Regions from separate parts of the Sphingobium anseongense genome, predicted to be linked through region 1. Evidence: predicted binding sites of a transcription regulator. Region 1 holds the regulator's gene; the other holds the start of a gene.
What was found. Region 1 encodes LexA, which represses DNA repair genes until DNA is damaged. Its sites were predicted from a motif close to GTTCCNCNCTTGTTCT; they were not measured.

Region 1 (8,013 bases):
GGCGACATTGTCGTCGATAGCGCACCCGATCAAGGCGCGCGCTTCACGCTCTTCCTGCCGACCCCTGCCTGAAACGAAAACGGCGCTCCGGTCGGGAGCGCCGTCGTATCGAAGAGGCGATAAGCGTGCGGTTCAGCGCGCGTCCACCGGAACATAGTCGCGCTGCGTCGGCCCGGTATAGAGCTGGCGCGGGCGACCGATCTTCTGCGCTGGGTCGGAGATCATCTCGTTCCACTGCGCGACCCAGCCAACCGTGCGGGCAAGCGCGAACAGCACCGTGAACATTTCGGTGGGGAAGCCGATCGCCGACAGGATGACGCCCGAATAGAAATCGACGTTCGGGAACAGCTTCTTCTCGACGAAGTAGGGATCGTTCAGCGCAATCTTTTCCAGTTCGCGCGCGACGTCGAACACCGGGTCGGTCACGCCCATCGTCTTGAGAACATCTTCCGCGGTCTTCTGCATCACGGTCGCGCGCGGATCGTAATTTTTGTACACGCGATGGCCAAAGCCCATCAGGCGGAACGGATCGTCCTTGTTCTTGGCACGGGCGATATATTCGGGGATCCGGTCGACGGTGCCGATTTCGCGCAGCATGTTGAGCGCGGCTTCGTTCGCGCCGCCATGGGCGGGGCCCCACAGGCAGGCAATGCCCGCGGCGATGCAGGCGAAGGGATTGGCGCCTGAGGACCCGGCGAGGCGAACGGTCGACGTCGACGCATTCTGCTCATGATCGGCGTGCAGGATGAAAATCTTGTCCATCGCATCTTCGATCACCGGATCGACGACATATTCTTCCGCCGGAACGCCAAACGTCATCCGCAGGAAGTTGCCGGTGTAGCTCAGGTCATTGCGGGGGTAGAGGAAGGGCTGGCCCACCGAATATTTATACGCCATCGCCGCAATGGTGGGCATCTTGGCGATCAGCCGATGACTGGCGATCTTGCGCTGTTCGGGATCATTGATGTCGGTCGAATCATGATAGAAGGACGACAGCGCGCCGACCACGCCACACATGATCGCCATTGGATGCGCGTCACGCCGGAAGCCGCGATAGAAGGTGGTGAGCTGTTCGTTCACCATGGTATGCCGCGTGATGGTGTAGCTGAAGTCGTCCAGTTCCGCCTTCGACGGCAACTCGCCGTTCAGCAGCAGATAGCAGACTTCCATGAAGCTCGACTGTTCGGCAAGCTGGCCGATCGGATAGCCGCGATGCAGCAGCACGCCTTCATCGCCGTCGATATAGGTCAGCCCGGATTCGCAACTGGCCGTCGAGGTGAAACCCGGATCATAGGTGAACATGCCCGTATTGGCGTATAGCTTGCGCACGTCGATCACCTGGGGACCTACCGTGCCATCCATAATGGCGTAATCGTTGGTTTTCCCCCCCAGGGTCAGACTGGCCTTGTTTTCCGACATCATGTTCTCCTTTGTTGCCGTCACCCGACCGATGGGTGCCCCACATCGGTCAGCCGTAATATGCTTTCGTCCTTGCCGAGAAGGAAAAGGACGTCAAATATGCCCGGCGAGGTCGTGCGCCCCGTCAGCGCCGCGCGCAGAGGCTGTGCAACCTTGCCCAGACCAAGTCCGGCATCCTCCGCCACGCGGCGTAACGTCTCTTCGATCGCTTCGATCGTCCATGTCTGGACGGAGCCAAGAGCGTCAGACGTTTTTTCCACCAGCACGCGCGCCGAGTCGTCTAGCAGAGCCGATGCCTTGTCGTCAAAATCGAGCGGGCAATTTTTGAACAGAAACAGCGCGCCTTCGGCAATTTCGTTAAGCGTCCTGGCGCGCGGCTTGAGCGAGGCCATGGCGGCTGTCAGCAAAGGCAAACCGCTATCGGGCAAGTCGTGCCCCAGAAGCGCCGCGACACGGGGCGCAACCAGCGCCGCCAGCCGGGCGTCGTCCGCTTCACGCAGATAATGGCCGTTCAGATTTTCCAGCTTCTTGAGATCGAACCGCGAAGGGGAGCGGCCGACGCCGCTCAGGTCGAACAGTTCGATGGCGCGGGCGAGGGGGATCAGTTCTTCATCGCCATGGCCCCAGCCCAGGCGCAGCAGATAGTTGAGCACCGCCTCGGGCAGCATACCCATTTCGTCGCGATAGGCATCGACCCCCAGCGCCCCATGGCGCTTCGACAGCTTTGCGCCGTCCGATCCGTGAATGAGCGGAATATGGGCGTAAACGGGTTCGTCCCATCCGCCCTCGATCTGGCCCATCGCCTTGATGATGCCGAGCTGGCGAAAGGCGTTATTGAGATGGTCGTCGCCACGGATGACATGCGTAACACCCATGTCATGGTCATCCACCACGACCGCCAGCATGTAGGTGGGGGTCCCGTCCGATCGCAACAGGATCATGTCGTCCAGTTCGGCATTTTGAACCACGACGCGCCCTTGCACCATGTCGTCGATGACTGTTTCGCCCTCGCGCGGGGCCTTGAGGCGGATCACATAGGGAGCGTCCGCCGGCGCATCGGCGGCCGGGCGATCGCGCCAGCGGCCGTCATAGCGCATGGGCTGTTTCGCGGCGCGCTGCTGCTCGCGCAGTTCGGCCAGCTCCTCGGGCGAGGCGTAGCATCTATAGGCGTGGCCAGCGCCAAGAAGGGTGCGGGCCACTTCGGCGTGGCGCGCGGCGCGCGCGAACTGGAACACAGGCTCCTCATCGCCGCCAAGGCCCAGCCAGTCGAGGCCATCAAAAATAGCGGCCACGGCCGCGTCGGTCGAGCGGGTCTGGTCGGTATCCTCGATCCGCAGCAGGAAGGTGCCGCCATGGTGGCGCGCATAGAGCCAGTTGAAGAGAGCGGTGCGCGCGCCGCCGATATGCAGGAATCCTGTGGGAGAGGGTGCGAAACGGGTCACCACCTTCTTTTTATCCCCGGTTGCGCTCACTCAGATATTCCTCGACATTCGCTGGCTGGTATATGGACGCGACGCCCCCTAGCATGGCTTTTGAGCTACGACAAACGTCCCTTTTCGCAGGTGCGAGGGACAGGGCACGATCGACGGCCGCATGGATCGAAGCATGGCTGGAACGGCAGCGCGAACAGATCGCGCTGTGGGTGCCGGTGGCGCTGGGATCGGGGATCGCGGCCTGGTTCGCCTTGCCGGATCGAAGCGGTTGGCTAGCATTCTGCTGTGTCGCGCTGGCCGTTTCCTGCCTTTCGCTGGTGCTGCCGGTCCAGGCCCGCCTGCGTCAGATGATGCTGGCCGGCGGAATGCTGGCTTGTATCGGTTGCCTGCTGGTGTGGGGCAAGGCGCACCTTGTGGGATCGCCCCCGCTCGCCCGCGCGACCTTCACGCAAGTGACGGGAGAGGTAGTGGCAATGACCGATATGCCCGCCCAGGCCATGGTCCGCCTGCTGGTGCGGCCGGAAAGCAGGCCGGACCTGCCCGACATGATACGAGTCAATCTGGCGCGTGAGCGGCAACCGGCGGGCCTGGGCGCGGGCGCGCATGTCCGGTTGCGCGTGCGCCTGATGCCGCCGGCGCCGCCCGCGGTTCCGGGGGGGTATGATTTCGCGCGCCGTGCCTATTTTCAAGGGATCGGCGCTACCGGCCGAGCTTTGCCGCCGGTCGAGATGCTGCGCCCTGCGCCGGGAGACGGCAGGACGCTGCGTATGCGGTTGTCCGCCCATGTCCAGTCGCGGGTCGAGGGGCCGGCGGCGGGCATCGCGGCCGCGCTGGCATCCGGCGATCAGGGTGCGATCGCGCAAGAGGATGTGGAAGCGATGCGGCGCAGCGGCCTGGCGCACCTGCTGTCGATCAGTGGCTTGCACGTCACCGCGCTTATCGGGGCCGTCATTTTCCTGTGCCTGCGCTTGCTCGCGCTCAGTCGCCATGCGGCACTGCATTGGCCATTGATGCTGATGGCCGCCGCCGCCGGTGCGGCTGCGGGTATCGGCTATACCCTGTTGACCGGAGCGGAGGTGCCGACCATCCGGTCCTGCATCGCGTCGCTGCTGGTGCTGGGCGGGCTGGCGATGGGACGCGACGCCATCACCTTGCGGCTGGTGGCCACCGGCGCGTTGATCGTGCTGACATTCTGGCCCGATGCGCTGGTGGGGCCAAGCTTCCAGATGAGCTTCGCGGCCGTGATCGCGCTGGTCGCCCTGGGCGAACATCCCGGCTTTCGCGCGCTGACGGTGGCCCGCGACGAGGGGCCGGGGCGCAAGGCGAGCCGCATGATATTGGCGTTGCTGCTTACCGGGATTGTCATCGAACTGGTGCTGATGCCGATCGCGCTGTTTCATTTTCATCAGGCGGGTCTGCTTGGCGCTATCGCCAATCTGGTCGCCATCCCGCTGACGACCTTTGTCGTGATGCCGGCCGAAGCGCTGGCATTGCTGCTTGATCTTTTCGGTCTTGGCGCACCCGCCTGGTGGGTGGCGCAGCAGGCGCTGGCGCTCCTGCTGCTGATCGCCCACGGCGTGGCGGCCAGCCCGCTGGCGGTCATGCTGGCGCCTGCCTTTGGCGTGGGCTTGTTCGCGACTATCGCCCTGGGCGGCCTGTGGAGCCTTCTTTGGCGTGGCCCCGTGCGGTGGCTGGGGCTGGCTCCGGTCGCAATCGGCACGTTGGTCATCATCCTGACGCCGGCGCCCGACATCGTCGTGACCGGTGACGGGCGGCATGTTGCAGTGCGAACCGCTGACGGAACCATGGCAATGCTGCGTGCTGGCGCAGGCGACTATATCCGAGACACGCTGGCTGAAAGTGCGGGGCAGGACGGCGAACTGGGCGTGATCGCCGCACTTCGCCAAGCGCGGTGCAGCGCCGACCTGTGCGCCGTGGCTATGGCGCGGAGCGGACGATCGTGGCGCGTGCTGGCGACACGGAGCGCCATGTATGTCCCGCCTGCGATATTGGCGCGCGATTGCGCCCAGGCCGACATCGTCGTCAGCGACCGGCGCTTGCCGCGCGCCTGCCGACCACGATGGCTGAAACTGGACCGGGGGACGCTGGCGCGAACGGGCGGGATCGCGATTAACCTGTCGCGCGGCTCGGTGCGCATGGTGCGTTCGCCGGGCGACGCGCATCCCTGGGTCGCGCGCGCACCGGCGCGTCAATTATATCGGCGGATCAGCCCTGCCAGCTTGCCCTGAATGCGGACCTGGCGTGGATCATAATATTGCGGCTGATAGGCGCTGTTGGCCGGGTCCAGCCGAACCCGGCTGCCTTCGCGTCGGAAATATTTGAGCGTGGCTTCGGCGTCATCGATCAAAGCAACCACGATCTGACCTTCGCGCGCGACTTCGGTTCGCTGGATCAATGCGAAATCGCCATCGAGAATGCCTGCTTCGACCATCGAATCGCCAGCTACTTCCAGCGCATAATGATCGCCCGCGCCCAGCAAGGCGGCAGGCACCGAAAGCATGTTGCGGCCCTCAAGCGCCTCGATCGGCACCCCGGCGGCAATGCGGCCATGGAGCGGAATTTCGATGACGTCATTGGCGGCAACCAGTTGCGGCGGTGTCGGGGCGGCGCGCACGGGCGTGACCGGCTTGGCCGCCCTGCCCATCGCATCAGGCAGCTTGACGACTTCAAGCGCGCGCGCGCGATTGGGAAGGCGCCTGATGAAGCCGCGTTCTTCCAGGGCGCTGATAAGGCGGTGTATCCCCGACTTCGATTTGAGATCGAGCGCTTCCTTCATTTCCTCGAAAGAAGGTGACACGCCGCCCTGCTCCAGCCTGACCTGAATGAAACGGAGCAATTCCTGCTGCTTGGGCGTCAACATCGCCTAATCCCTGTCCTATGGAACGGATAGGGAACACATAGGAAACAGAGCGAGCTGCGTCAAGCGCGTTAAGCCGCCTACCATGCCAGCGGAAATATGGGCACTTCATCGCCCGGCTTTGCCGGCGGCGATCCTGCCGCGCGCAGGATCAGACAGTCCGCGTCGGCGAGCGCTCGCGTCGCCGCGCTGTCCTGCGATGTCACGGCGACGATGCGGTCATTCTTGCGGAAAGCGCGCAGATATTCGTCGCGGTCGCCGGCGCCGGGCAGGGAGTCGGCGAGCGTTGCCCGTTCGGGCTGGGGGAAGGGCGATGCGTCGCCGGCAATGTGGCGCACAAGCGGCAACAGAAAGAGCCAGGCGGTGACGAAAGCCGACACCGGATTGCCGGGGAGGCCGAGGAACAGGCTGCGATCGAGGCTTCCGGCGATCAGCGGCTTGCCCGGTCGCAATTTTACCTTCCAGAAATCGAGGCTTCCGCCCACCGCCTGAAATGCTGGGCGGACGAGGTCATGATCACCCACCGATGCACCGCCTGTGGAAACGATGACATCCGCATGACGGGCGGCATTGAACGCTGCGGTCATGGCATCCATGTCGTCGGGCACGATGCCGACATCGGTGATGTCGCAGGGCAGGGACGCGAGCATCGCGCTCAACATCACCGCGTTGGAGGAGGGCAGGCCACCGGGCGGAACGGGGACGCCGGGAGGGACCAGTTCGTTGCCGGTCGAAATCAGCGCGACGCTTGGACGGTGGCCGACGCTGAGCTGGCCCTGGCCGGCCAGGGCGGCAAGCGCCAGTTGGGCCGGGTCGAGCCGGGAACCTGGGGCGAGCAGGACAGTGTCGGCGGCAAAGTCCGAACCTGCTCGCCGTATGTGCCGACCGGGGACAGGGGCGTCCCGCGTGCCGACGACCTGATCGCCATCGCGCCTGGCGTCTTCCTGGATCATGATCGCGTCGGCGCCTCTCGGAAGCGGCGCGCCGGTGAAAATGCGGCAGGCGTCGCCAGCGGCCAGTTCCGGCGGGATGCCTGTGCCCGCCGCGCTTTCGCCGATGACGCGCCAGGGGCCAGGCCATTGCGCGGCGCGGATTGCATAGCCGTCCATTGCGGACAGGTCGGCCCATGGCTGGTCGCGCAGCGCGACGACGTCGTTCGCCAGCCAGCGTCCCGCGCATTGCCCGATCGGGAGCGTTTGCGGGGGCAGCCGGGGCGCGAGCGCCAACAGGCGCGCCTGCGCCTGTTCGACCGGCATCAGGCTCATGGCGCGCGCCAGTCCCCGGACTTGCCGCCGGATTTGGAGAGCAGGCGGACGCCGCCGATCACCATCGCCTTGTCCACGGCCTTGGCCATATCGTAGATGGTGAGCAGGGCGACGGTCGCCGCCGTCATTGCTTCCATTTCCACGCCGGTCTGGGCGCTGGTGCGCGCGATGGCGGTGACGGTGACGCTGTCGAGATCCATGTCGAATTCGATCGTGACCGCCGACAGCGCGAGGGGGTGGCAAAGCGGGATCAGGTCGGCGGTGCGCTTGGCCGCCATGATACCGGCGATGCGGGCCACAGACAGGACATCGCCTTTCCTGACCTGGCCATCGGCGATGGCCTTGGCCGCGTTGCGGCTCATGGCGATGCGGCCGGTGGCGGTCGCTTGCCGCGCGGTTACGGCCTTGGCCGAAACATCGACCATATGGGCCGCGCCCTGTTCGTCGATATGGGTCAGCCCGTTCATGCGCCGGCCAGCAACGCGCGGGTCGCGGCCTCGACATCGGTCTGGCGCATCAGCGCTTCGCCGACCAGGAAGCAGCGGACGCCATGGTCGGCCATGGCGGCAAGATCGGCGGCGCTGTTGAGGCCGCTTTCGGCGACGAAGGTGCAGCCCTGCGGCGCCTTGCCAACAAGGTCATAGGTGCGGGCGAAGTCGACGCTGAAGTCGCGCAGGTCGCGGTTGTTGACGCCGATCAGCCGCGAGCGGAGCCTGAGCGCGCGCTCCAGTTCAGCCTCGTCATGCACTTCGACGAGCGCGTCCATGCCCAGCGCCAGCGCGGCGTCCTCGACCTCCGCCATCTGCGCGTCGTCGAGCACGGCGGCGATGATCAGGATCGCGTCGGCGCCCAGCGCGCGGCTTTCGAGCACCTGCCAGGGGTCGACGATGAAATCCTTGCGCAGCACCGGCAGCGCGCAGGCGGTGCGGGCGGCCATCAGATAATCGTCATGCCCCATGAAATAGGGTTCGTCGGTCAGCACCGACAGGCAGGACGCGCCCGCCGCCGCATAGGCCTG
Region 2 (8,013 bases), on a different contig from region 1:
GACCTGGACGTTGCGTTCAAGGATGCGGGCGAGCGCGACGCTGCCCGCAATTTCATGGACCTGGTCGACCGCGCCGCCGACCCATGAACGCCTGTCCGCTGCGTCGGCGCGGGATCCACGGGATGGGGCAAGGGGGAAAGTGGCGGGCCTGTTTCATCCCGCCTTTTCCACATTCAGTCTTCCAGACCGAACGCGATTTTCAGAACCACCTGAAACCGCTCGACCTTCTGGTCGGTGATATTGCCGCGGGTTTCGACCACCTGAAACCATTGAAGGTTGTCGAGCGTCTCCGCCGCTTTTGCGATCGCGCCAGTGATTGCATCTTCGACGCTGGTTTCGGACGTGCCGACAACCTCTATGATCTTGGCTACGTGGTTGTTCATATCGCTCTCCTGATGATCGGCCGCGGATGCCGGCGGCCGGGCAATCAGTGTAATTCCGGGCGTTGTTGCTCGGTTCCCCCGCCCGGAAAAGAAGCTGTGCGAAGGCGGTTCGAAGCCCGCGCGCCTAGTCAGGCAAAGCGGCTCTTGGGCACATGGGTGATCCGGCAGGCAAGGTCGGCCTCGCCCGAGGCGACGATATAGCGGCCGGGCGCGCTGGCGCCATCATCGCCATCGGCAATGCCGGTGGTGAAGACGATATCGCGCAGATACATCTGATGTTCGATCGGCCGGGTGAGCGCGGGATTGGCTTCCAGCAGCGGCCGATGCCCGGTGCGCTTGACGCGGGAAGGATCGTCGGCGTCGAGCATCGACCAATAGGTGCGGTAGATGCCGACGATGCCGTTCGGTTCGACCCCGTGCCACAGGCTGAGCCAGCCATCGGCGGTGCGGACCGGCGGCGTTCCCCCACCCATGCGCGCGGTCGCCACGCCGTCCGCAGCGGGCCGGATGCCAGGTTCGCGATACGGTTTCCAGTGGCGGGCGTCCGGGGAGGTGGCGAGGTTGATCGATGGCCCCGCGCGCCACGGACTGCCAGGCGGATAGGCGAAATACAGGTCGCCCAGCGGCCGCGTCTGCGCCCAGTAGCGCCCGTCGATCAGCCCTTCGAAAATCAGCATGTCCTTGTTCTGGTGATCGAGCACGATATCCTCGAACCGCCATTCGATGCCGTCCGTCGAGCTGTAGAGCGTGGTCGAATGCCGCTCGGGACTGACCGAACAACTGGTCATCAGCCACTGGTCCGGCAGGCGGCTGATCCGCGCATCCTCTATGCCATAGCATTGATGGCTGCCCTGCGGGGCGATGGCCCGGTCATAATGGATCGCTTCGATTTCCAGCCCGTCGGGCGACAGCTCCACCGGCAGCAGCCAGGACAGCGAGGTCAGCGCCATCACCTTCCAGCCTTCGCCGCGCAGCATGAACTTGCGCGGATCGCTGGTATCGACCCGATCCAGCGGCCAGAGGTCGAGCAGATAGCGGCCGCCGGCCGGGGGCGCGCCTTCGGCCGGGTCGCCGGTCCAGCGGATGGCCCGGACCTTACTGTCGCGGATCGGATCGCGCAGCGCCTGCGCGACGCGCGCGATCATCATCAGATTGCCGTTGGCAAGCCGCATCAGGCCCGGATTGAACACGCCCAGCACATAGGTTTCAGCGTCGAGATGACCCGCGAGCGGCGAGCGCGCCAGATCGATATCGTCGGGCACCAGCACCAGCCGGTCGATGGCGAAGTCGCTCATGAGCCGCCCCGTGCCCTCAACCTTCCTGCCGCAACCGTTCGACCAGTTGCTGGATCTCGTTCGGTTCCAGCAGCCAGGTGCGCGTCTTGCGCCCTTCGCGATGCACCGGCTGGGTCAACAGGATGCGCGCCTGTTCCCTGGCGGCGGGCTTGAAAATCGCGAAATGCCGAGCGCAATCGCGGATCGTCCCGATCAGCGGCGCCTTGCCGTCCAGATCGATCATCGTCGCGGGCTGGTCCCAGGGGATCATGGGGCGCGTTCCTTCCTTGGCAATCGTCTAGAAATCGGGCTTCTCATAATGGGCGGGCGGCGTGATCACTTCCATCCGCTCCGACAATAGCGGGCGGAAGGATGGGCGCGACTTGAAGCCCGCATACCAGCGCTTGACCGTTTCATGGCCGTTCCAGTCGATCCCGCCCAGATAGTCCGCCACCGACAGATGCGCCGCCGCCGCGATGTCGGCGAGGCTGAGCGTCCCCCCGGCCATCCAGCTGCGATGGTCGAGCAGATAGTCCATATAATCCATGTGCGTGTTCGCGCGCTTCATCGCTTCGCGCAGGATGCGCGCATCGGGCGGCGCGCGCTCGATCAGCCGCTTCTTCATCCGCTCGTGCAGCAGCGGGCCGACGACGTCGCCATAGAAATTCTGGTCGAAAAACGCGGTCAGCCGCCGCACCTCCGCGCGCCCGGCGGCGGTGCCCGAGATCAGCGGGAATTTTTCCACCGTCTCCTCGAAATATTCGCAGATCGCCTGGCTGTCGATCAGCGCCGCGCCGGTCGCCTCGTCGACCATGACGGGTGTCGTGCCGGCGGGGTTGAGATCGAGAAACTCGTCGCGCATCAACCAGGGGGATTCGCGCACCAGATCATAGCCCACGCCCTTTTCGCCCAGCAGCAGCCGGACCTTGCGGGAAAAAGGACAAAGCGGAAATTGGAAAAGCTGCCACATGACTGCCCCTGTTAGGCGCGGGCGGCGTGAGGTGGAAGCGCCAAAATGTGCGCCTGGTATATGGCGCGCCGCATCCGGTCGGCACCGCCCCGGTCGCCCGGTCACGCCAGGTAAAAATTTTTTATCCTTGAAATTGCCTTCTTGCCTTTTGCGGGTGCCGCCTTTGTCCATGCGTCGCGCGTGGCGGAGGCGGTCGCCCGACGCGCCCCGATGCGGATCGAGTCTCTAATCTGTCATTTACCCTCTTGCGCGCAGCGTATGCTGTGGCACTATCGGTGGTATTGGAACGACGGGGGTTACCCAATAGATTGTATCGCAGTGCCGGAAGCCTTCTTCCGGCATCTGGGCGTTTTCGTCCCTGCGATCCGGTCGATTGAACCCAAAGTCAGTGCCGCCGTTCGACAGGCATGCTAGGATGGGCGTCTTTCGCGAACCGGTGTGGCCGACTCGAACGAAAACGGAACAAATGGGGTGGGTATATGGATTTTCGCGAGAGCCAGGGCACAGGGTCGCAAGACATTGGGTCGCAAGACATAGGACCGCAGGATATGGGAATATTGACCGAAGACAGGGCGCCGGCCGCAGCGGCGATTGCGGCACCGGCCGCAGCGCAGGCGCCGCGTTCATCCTCGTCGGTTGAGGCGCGTCGCTTTGCGGTAGTGACCGACGCTTCGCGCGACCAGCTCCTGACCGATTTCGGCAAGGATACGCTCAACGACCGCTATCTGCTGCCCGGCGAATCCTATCAGGACCTGTTCGCCCGCGTGGCGGCGGCCTATGCCGATGACGCCGACCATGCCCAGCGCGTCTATGATTATATCAGCCGCCTGTGGTTCATGCCCGCCACGCCCGTGCTGTCGAACGGCGGCACCGGCCGGGGTCTGCCGATCAGCTGCTATCTCAACAGCGTCGACGACAGCCTGGAAGGCATCGTCAACACCTGGAACGAGAATGTCTGGCTCGCATCGCGCGGCGGCGGCATCGGCACCTATTGGGGCAGCGTGCGCGGCATCGGCGAGCCGGTCGGCCTGAACGGCAAGACCAGCGGCATCATCCCCTTCGTCCGCGTGATGGACAGCCTGACGCTGGCGATCAGCCAGGGCAGCCTGCGTCGCGGCTCGGCTGCCTGCTATCTCGACATATCGCATCCCGAGATCGAGGAGTTCCTCGAAATCCGCAAGCCCAGCGGCGATTTCAATCGCAAGGCTCTCAACCTGCACCACGGCGTCCTGTTGACCGACGAGTTCATGGAAGCGGTGCGCGACGGCGCCGAATTCATCCTGCGCAGCCCCAAGGACGGGTCGGAGCGCGGCAAGGTGGACGCGCGCTCGCTGTTCCAGAAGCTGGTCGAAACGCGGCTGGCGACGGGCGAACCCTATATCGTCTTCAACGACACCGTGAACCGGATGATGCCCAAGCATCATCGCGACCTTGGCCTCAAGGTTTCGACATCGAACCTCTGTTCGGAAATCACGTTGCCCACTGGCCGCGACCATCTGGGCCAGGATCGCACGGCGGTCTGCTGCCTGTCGTCGATGAACCTGGAAACCTGGGACGAATGGAAGGACGAAAAGTTGTTCGTCGAGGACATCATGCGGTTCCTCGACAATGTGCTGCAGGATTATATCGACCGCGCCCCGCCCGAAATGGCGCGCGCCAAATATAGCGCCAGCCGCGAACGCTCAGTGGGGCTGGGCGTCATGGGCTTCCACAGCTTCCTTCAGGCCCGCAACATCCCGTTCGAAGGGGCGATGGCCAAGAGCTGGAACCTGCGCATCTTCAAGCAGATCAAGGGCCAGGTCGACGAGGCGTCGATGCAGCTGGCGATCGAGCGCGGCCCGTGCCCGGACGCCGCCGACATGGGCGTGATGGAGCGTTTTTCCTGCAAGATGGCGATCGCGCCGACCGCCTCGATCAGCATCATCGCCGGCGGCACCAGCGCCTGCATCGAGCCGATCCCGGCCAATATATACACCCACAAGACGCTGTCGGGCAGCTTTTCGATCAAGAACCCCTATCTCGAAAAGCTGCTGGTCGAAAAATCGAAGGATTCGACCAATGTGTGGAATTCGATCCTGGAAAATGGCGGCAGCGTCCAGCATCTCGATTTCCTGTCCCCCGAGGAAAAGGACGTGTTCAAGACCAGCTTCGAGATCGACCAGCGCTGGCTGCTCGAACTCGCCGCCGACCGCACGCCCTATATCGACCAGGCGCAGTCGCTGAACCTGTTCATCCCGGCCGATGTCGAGAAATGGGATCTGCTCATGCTCCACTTCCGCGCGTGGGAACTGGGCATCAAGTCGCTTTACTATCTGCGCTCGAAATCGGTCCAGCGCGCCGGTTTCGCCGGCGGCGTGGAAGCCGACAACACGATCGACGCGCCCAAGTTCGAGCTGGAAAGCACCGACTATGACGAGTGTTTGGCCTGTCAGTGATGTAATTCCCTCTCCTTTCAGGAGAGGGAGGGAGCCGCGCAGCGGCGGAAGGGTGAGGATGATGCGGAACTATCGCGATCTCGCCTCAGGCTTGGTCGCCCGCGTCCGCGCCCTTCGCCGCAATGCCACCGACGCCGAAAAGCGCCTGTGGTCCGCCCTGCGAGAAAAGCTGCCCGCGGTGAAATTTCGTCGTCAGGTACCACATGGCTCCTATGTCGCGGATTTTCTTTGCTTCTCGGCCAGGCTGATCGTCGAGGTCGATGGCGCGACCCACGCGGACAGCATCGAGCAGGATGCGGCCCGCACCGGCTATTTCGAGGCGCAGGGCTACCAAGTCCTGCGTTTCTGGAACCATGAAGTCATGGACAATATCGACGGCGTCGTAGCGGTCATCGCGGCGCGATTTTCGCCCTCACCCTCCCACGCCTGACGGCGCGGGCCCCTCCCTCTCCCGGTGGGAGAGGGGAAGAACAGATTGCTCGGAGTAACCCCATGCCCCTTCTTCAAGCCTCCAAGGTCTACAAGCCTTTCGAATATCCCTGGGCTTACGAATATTGGAAACGCCAGCAGCAGCTGCACTGGCTGCCCGAAGAAGTGCCTTTGGGCGAGGATTGCCGCGACTGGGCGCAGAAGCTGTCCGATCATGAGCGCAACCTTTTGACCCAGATCTTCCGCTTCTTCACCCAGGCGGACGTGGAAGTGCAGGATTGCTACCACGAAAAATATGGCCGGGTGTTCAAGCCGACCGAGGTCAAGATGATGCTGACCGCCTTTTCCAACATGGAAACGGTCCACATCGCCGCCTACAGCCATCTGCTCGACACGATCGGCATGCCCGAAAGCGAATATAGCGCCTTTCTCCAATATAAGGAGATGCGCGACAAGCACGACTATCTCCAGCAGTTCGGCGTCGATACCGACGAGGATATCGCCCGCACGCTCGCCATGTTCGGCGGCTTTACCGAGGGTTTGCAGCTGTTCGCGTCCTTCGCGATGTTGATGAACTTCCCGCGCTTCAACAAGATGAAGGGCATGGGCCAGATCGTCACCTGGTCGGTGCGCGACGAGACGCTGCATTGCGAGGGCATCATCAAGCTGTTCCATGCCTTCTGCGCCGAACGCAACTGCCTGACCCCGGCGGTCAAGGAAGACATCATGGACATGTGCCAGAAAACGGTGCGGATCGAGGATGCCTTTGTCGACCTGGTGTTCGAAATGGGTCCGGTCCCCGGCATGACGCCCAAGGACATCAAGAAATATGTCCGCTACATCGCCGACTGGCGGCTGGGGCAACTGGGTTTGAAGCCCATCTACATGATCGAGGATCATCCGCTGCCCTGGCTCGCCCCGCTGCTGAACGGCGTCGAGCACGCCAATTTCTTCGAAACCCGCGCTACCGAATATTCCAAGGGCGCGACCCGCGGCCAGTGGAGCGAAGTGTGGGACAGCTTCGACCGGCGCAAGAAGCTCAAGGCCAATGACAGCGCGCCCGAAGACGGCGAAGCCGACATGTTCAAGGCGGCGGGGATCGCGGCGGAGTAGAATTCCCGCACCCGGCGACGGTTCGAAAGCCCGACTTTGGCAATGGCGGCGCGGATATCCGCGCCGCCATTGCCTTTTGCCCGCCAAACGCCTAACGGCGAGCCTTGCTGTGGCGCTGACCCGGCTCAACGCGTTCATGCTCGATGATGGTTTCGGGTCGAACGCCCGCTATCGATCGAGACAACATGCCTTTCACGACCCTGCCAACGCTTCTGTCCGAAGCGCTCTCCGCCCGTGGCTATGCCGCGCCCACGCCCGTCCAGGCCGCCGTGCTCGAAGAGGAAGCGCGGGGCCGCGACCTCGTGGTGTCGGCCCAGACCGGATCGGGCAAGACCGTCGCCTTCGGCCTTGCCATGGCCGACGAACTGCTGGGTGAAGCGGGCCGCGCGGGCCATGCCGGCGCACCCATTTCCCTGGTGATCGCGCCCACGCGCGAACTGGCGCTACAGGTCAGCAAGGAGCTGATCTGGCTTTATGGCGGCGCCGGCGCACGCATCGCCACCTGCGTCGGCGGCATGGATGCGGCCAAGGAGCGGCGTGCGCTGAGCCAGGGCGCGCACATCGTCGTCGGCACGCCGGGCCGGCTGCGCGATCATCTCGATCGCGGCGCGCTCAACCTGACCGCGCTGCGCGTGGCGGTGCTCGACGAAGCCGACGAGATGCTCGACATGGGTTTCCGCGAGGAACTGGAGGCGATACTCGATGCGACGCCCGAAGGCCGCCGCACGCTGTTGTTTTCGGCGACGATGCCCAAGCCCATCGCCGCGCTGGCCCGCCGCTACCAGCGCGATGCGCTGCACATCAATACTGTGGGGGCCGAGCGCGGCCATGGCGACATCGCCTATCAGGCGGTGACCGTTGCGCCGTCGGATATCGAAAAGGCCGTCGTCAACCTGCTGCGCTATCATGACGCGCCGACCGCGATGCTGTTTTGCGCGACGCGCGAAACGGTGCGCCATCTGCATGCGAGCCTTACCGAACGCGGCTTCGGCGCGGTCGCGCTGTCGGGCGAACATAGCCAGAATGAGCGCAACGCCGCGCTCCAGGCGCTGCGCGATCGCCGCGCCCGCGTCTGTGTCGCCACCGACGTTGCCGCGCGCGGCATCGACCTGCCCAGCCTCAGCCTGGTCGTCCATGTCGAACTGCCGCGCGACGCTGAGACGTTGCAGCATCGGTCGGGTCGCACCGGGCGCGCCGGAAAGAAGGGCACCGCCGTGCTGCTGGTCCCCTATCAGCGCCGCCGCCGCGTCGAATCGATGCTCAAGGGCGCCAAGATCAACGCCGAATGGATCAACGCGCCGACGATGGACGATATTCGCGTCAAGGATCGCGAACGGTTGATGGCCGCGCTGCTGGAACCGGCCGAACTGGACGAGGAAGACCGCGCGCTGGGCGCACAGTTGCTGAGC

Region 2: the regulator LexA is predicted to act here: its motif matches at 3,076-3,091, upstream of WG908_RS05325 (ribonucleoside-diphosphate reductase subunit alpha).

What each region holds. Positions count from the first base shown of each region.
Region 1 is NZ_JBBJUL010000001.1:210,295-218,307, reverse strand. It holds gene WG908_RS01045 (sensor histidine kinase) at 1-72, shown strand, start outside; gene WG908_RS01040 (citrate synthase) at 133-1,419, opposite strand; gene gltX (glutamate--tRNA ligase) at 1,440-2,891, opposite strand; gene WG908_RS01030 (ComEC/Rec2 family competence protein) at 2,945-5,101, shown strand; gene lexA (transcriptional repressor LexA) at 5,062-5,733, opposite strand; gene WG908_RS01020 (molybdopterin molybdotransferase MoeA) at 5,811-6,995, opposite strand; gene moaC (cyclic pyranopterin monophosphate synthase MoaC) at 6,992-7,462, opposite strand; gene trpC (indole-3-glycerol phosphate synthase TrpC) at 7,459-8,013, opposite strand, start outside.
Region 2 is NZ_JBBJUL010000003.1:152,225-160,237, forward strand. It holds gene WG908_RS05300 (hypothetical protein) at 1-87, shown strand, start outside; gene WG908_RS05305 (dodecin) at 174-383, opposite strand; gene WG908_RS05310 (glycoside hydrolase family 130 protein) at 512-1,678, opposite strand; gene WG908_RS05315 (hypothetical protein) at 1,695-1,928, opposite strand; gene WG908_RS05320 (glutathione S-transferase family protein) at 1,956-2,627, opposite strand; gene WG908_RS05325 (ribonucleoside-diphosphate reductase subunit alpha) at 3,176-5,062, shown strand; gene WG908_RS05330 (endonuclease domain-containing protein) at 5,121-5,492, shown strand; gene WG908_RS05335 (ribonucleotide-diphosphate reductase subunit beta) at 5,555-6,604, shown strand; gene WG908_RS05340 (DEAD/DEAH box helicase) at 6,790-8,013, shown strand, end outside.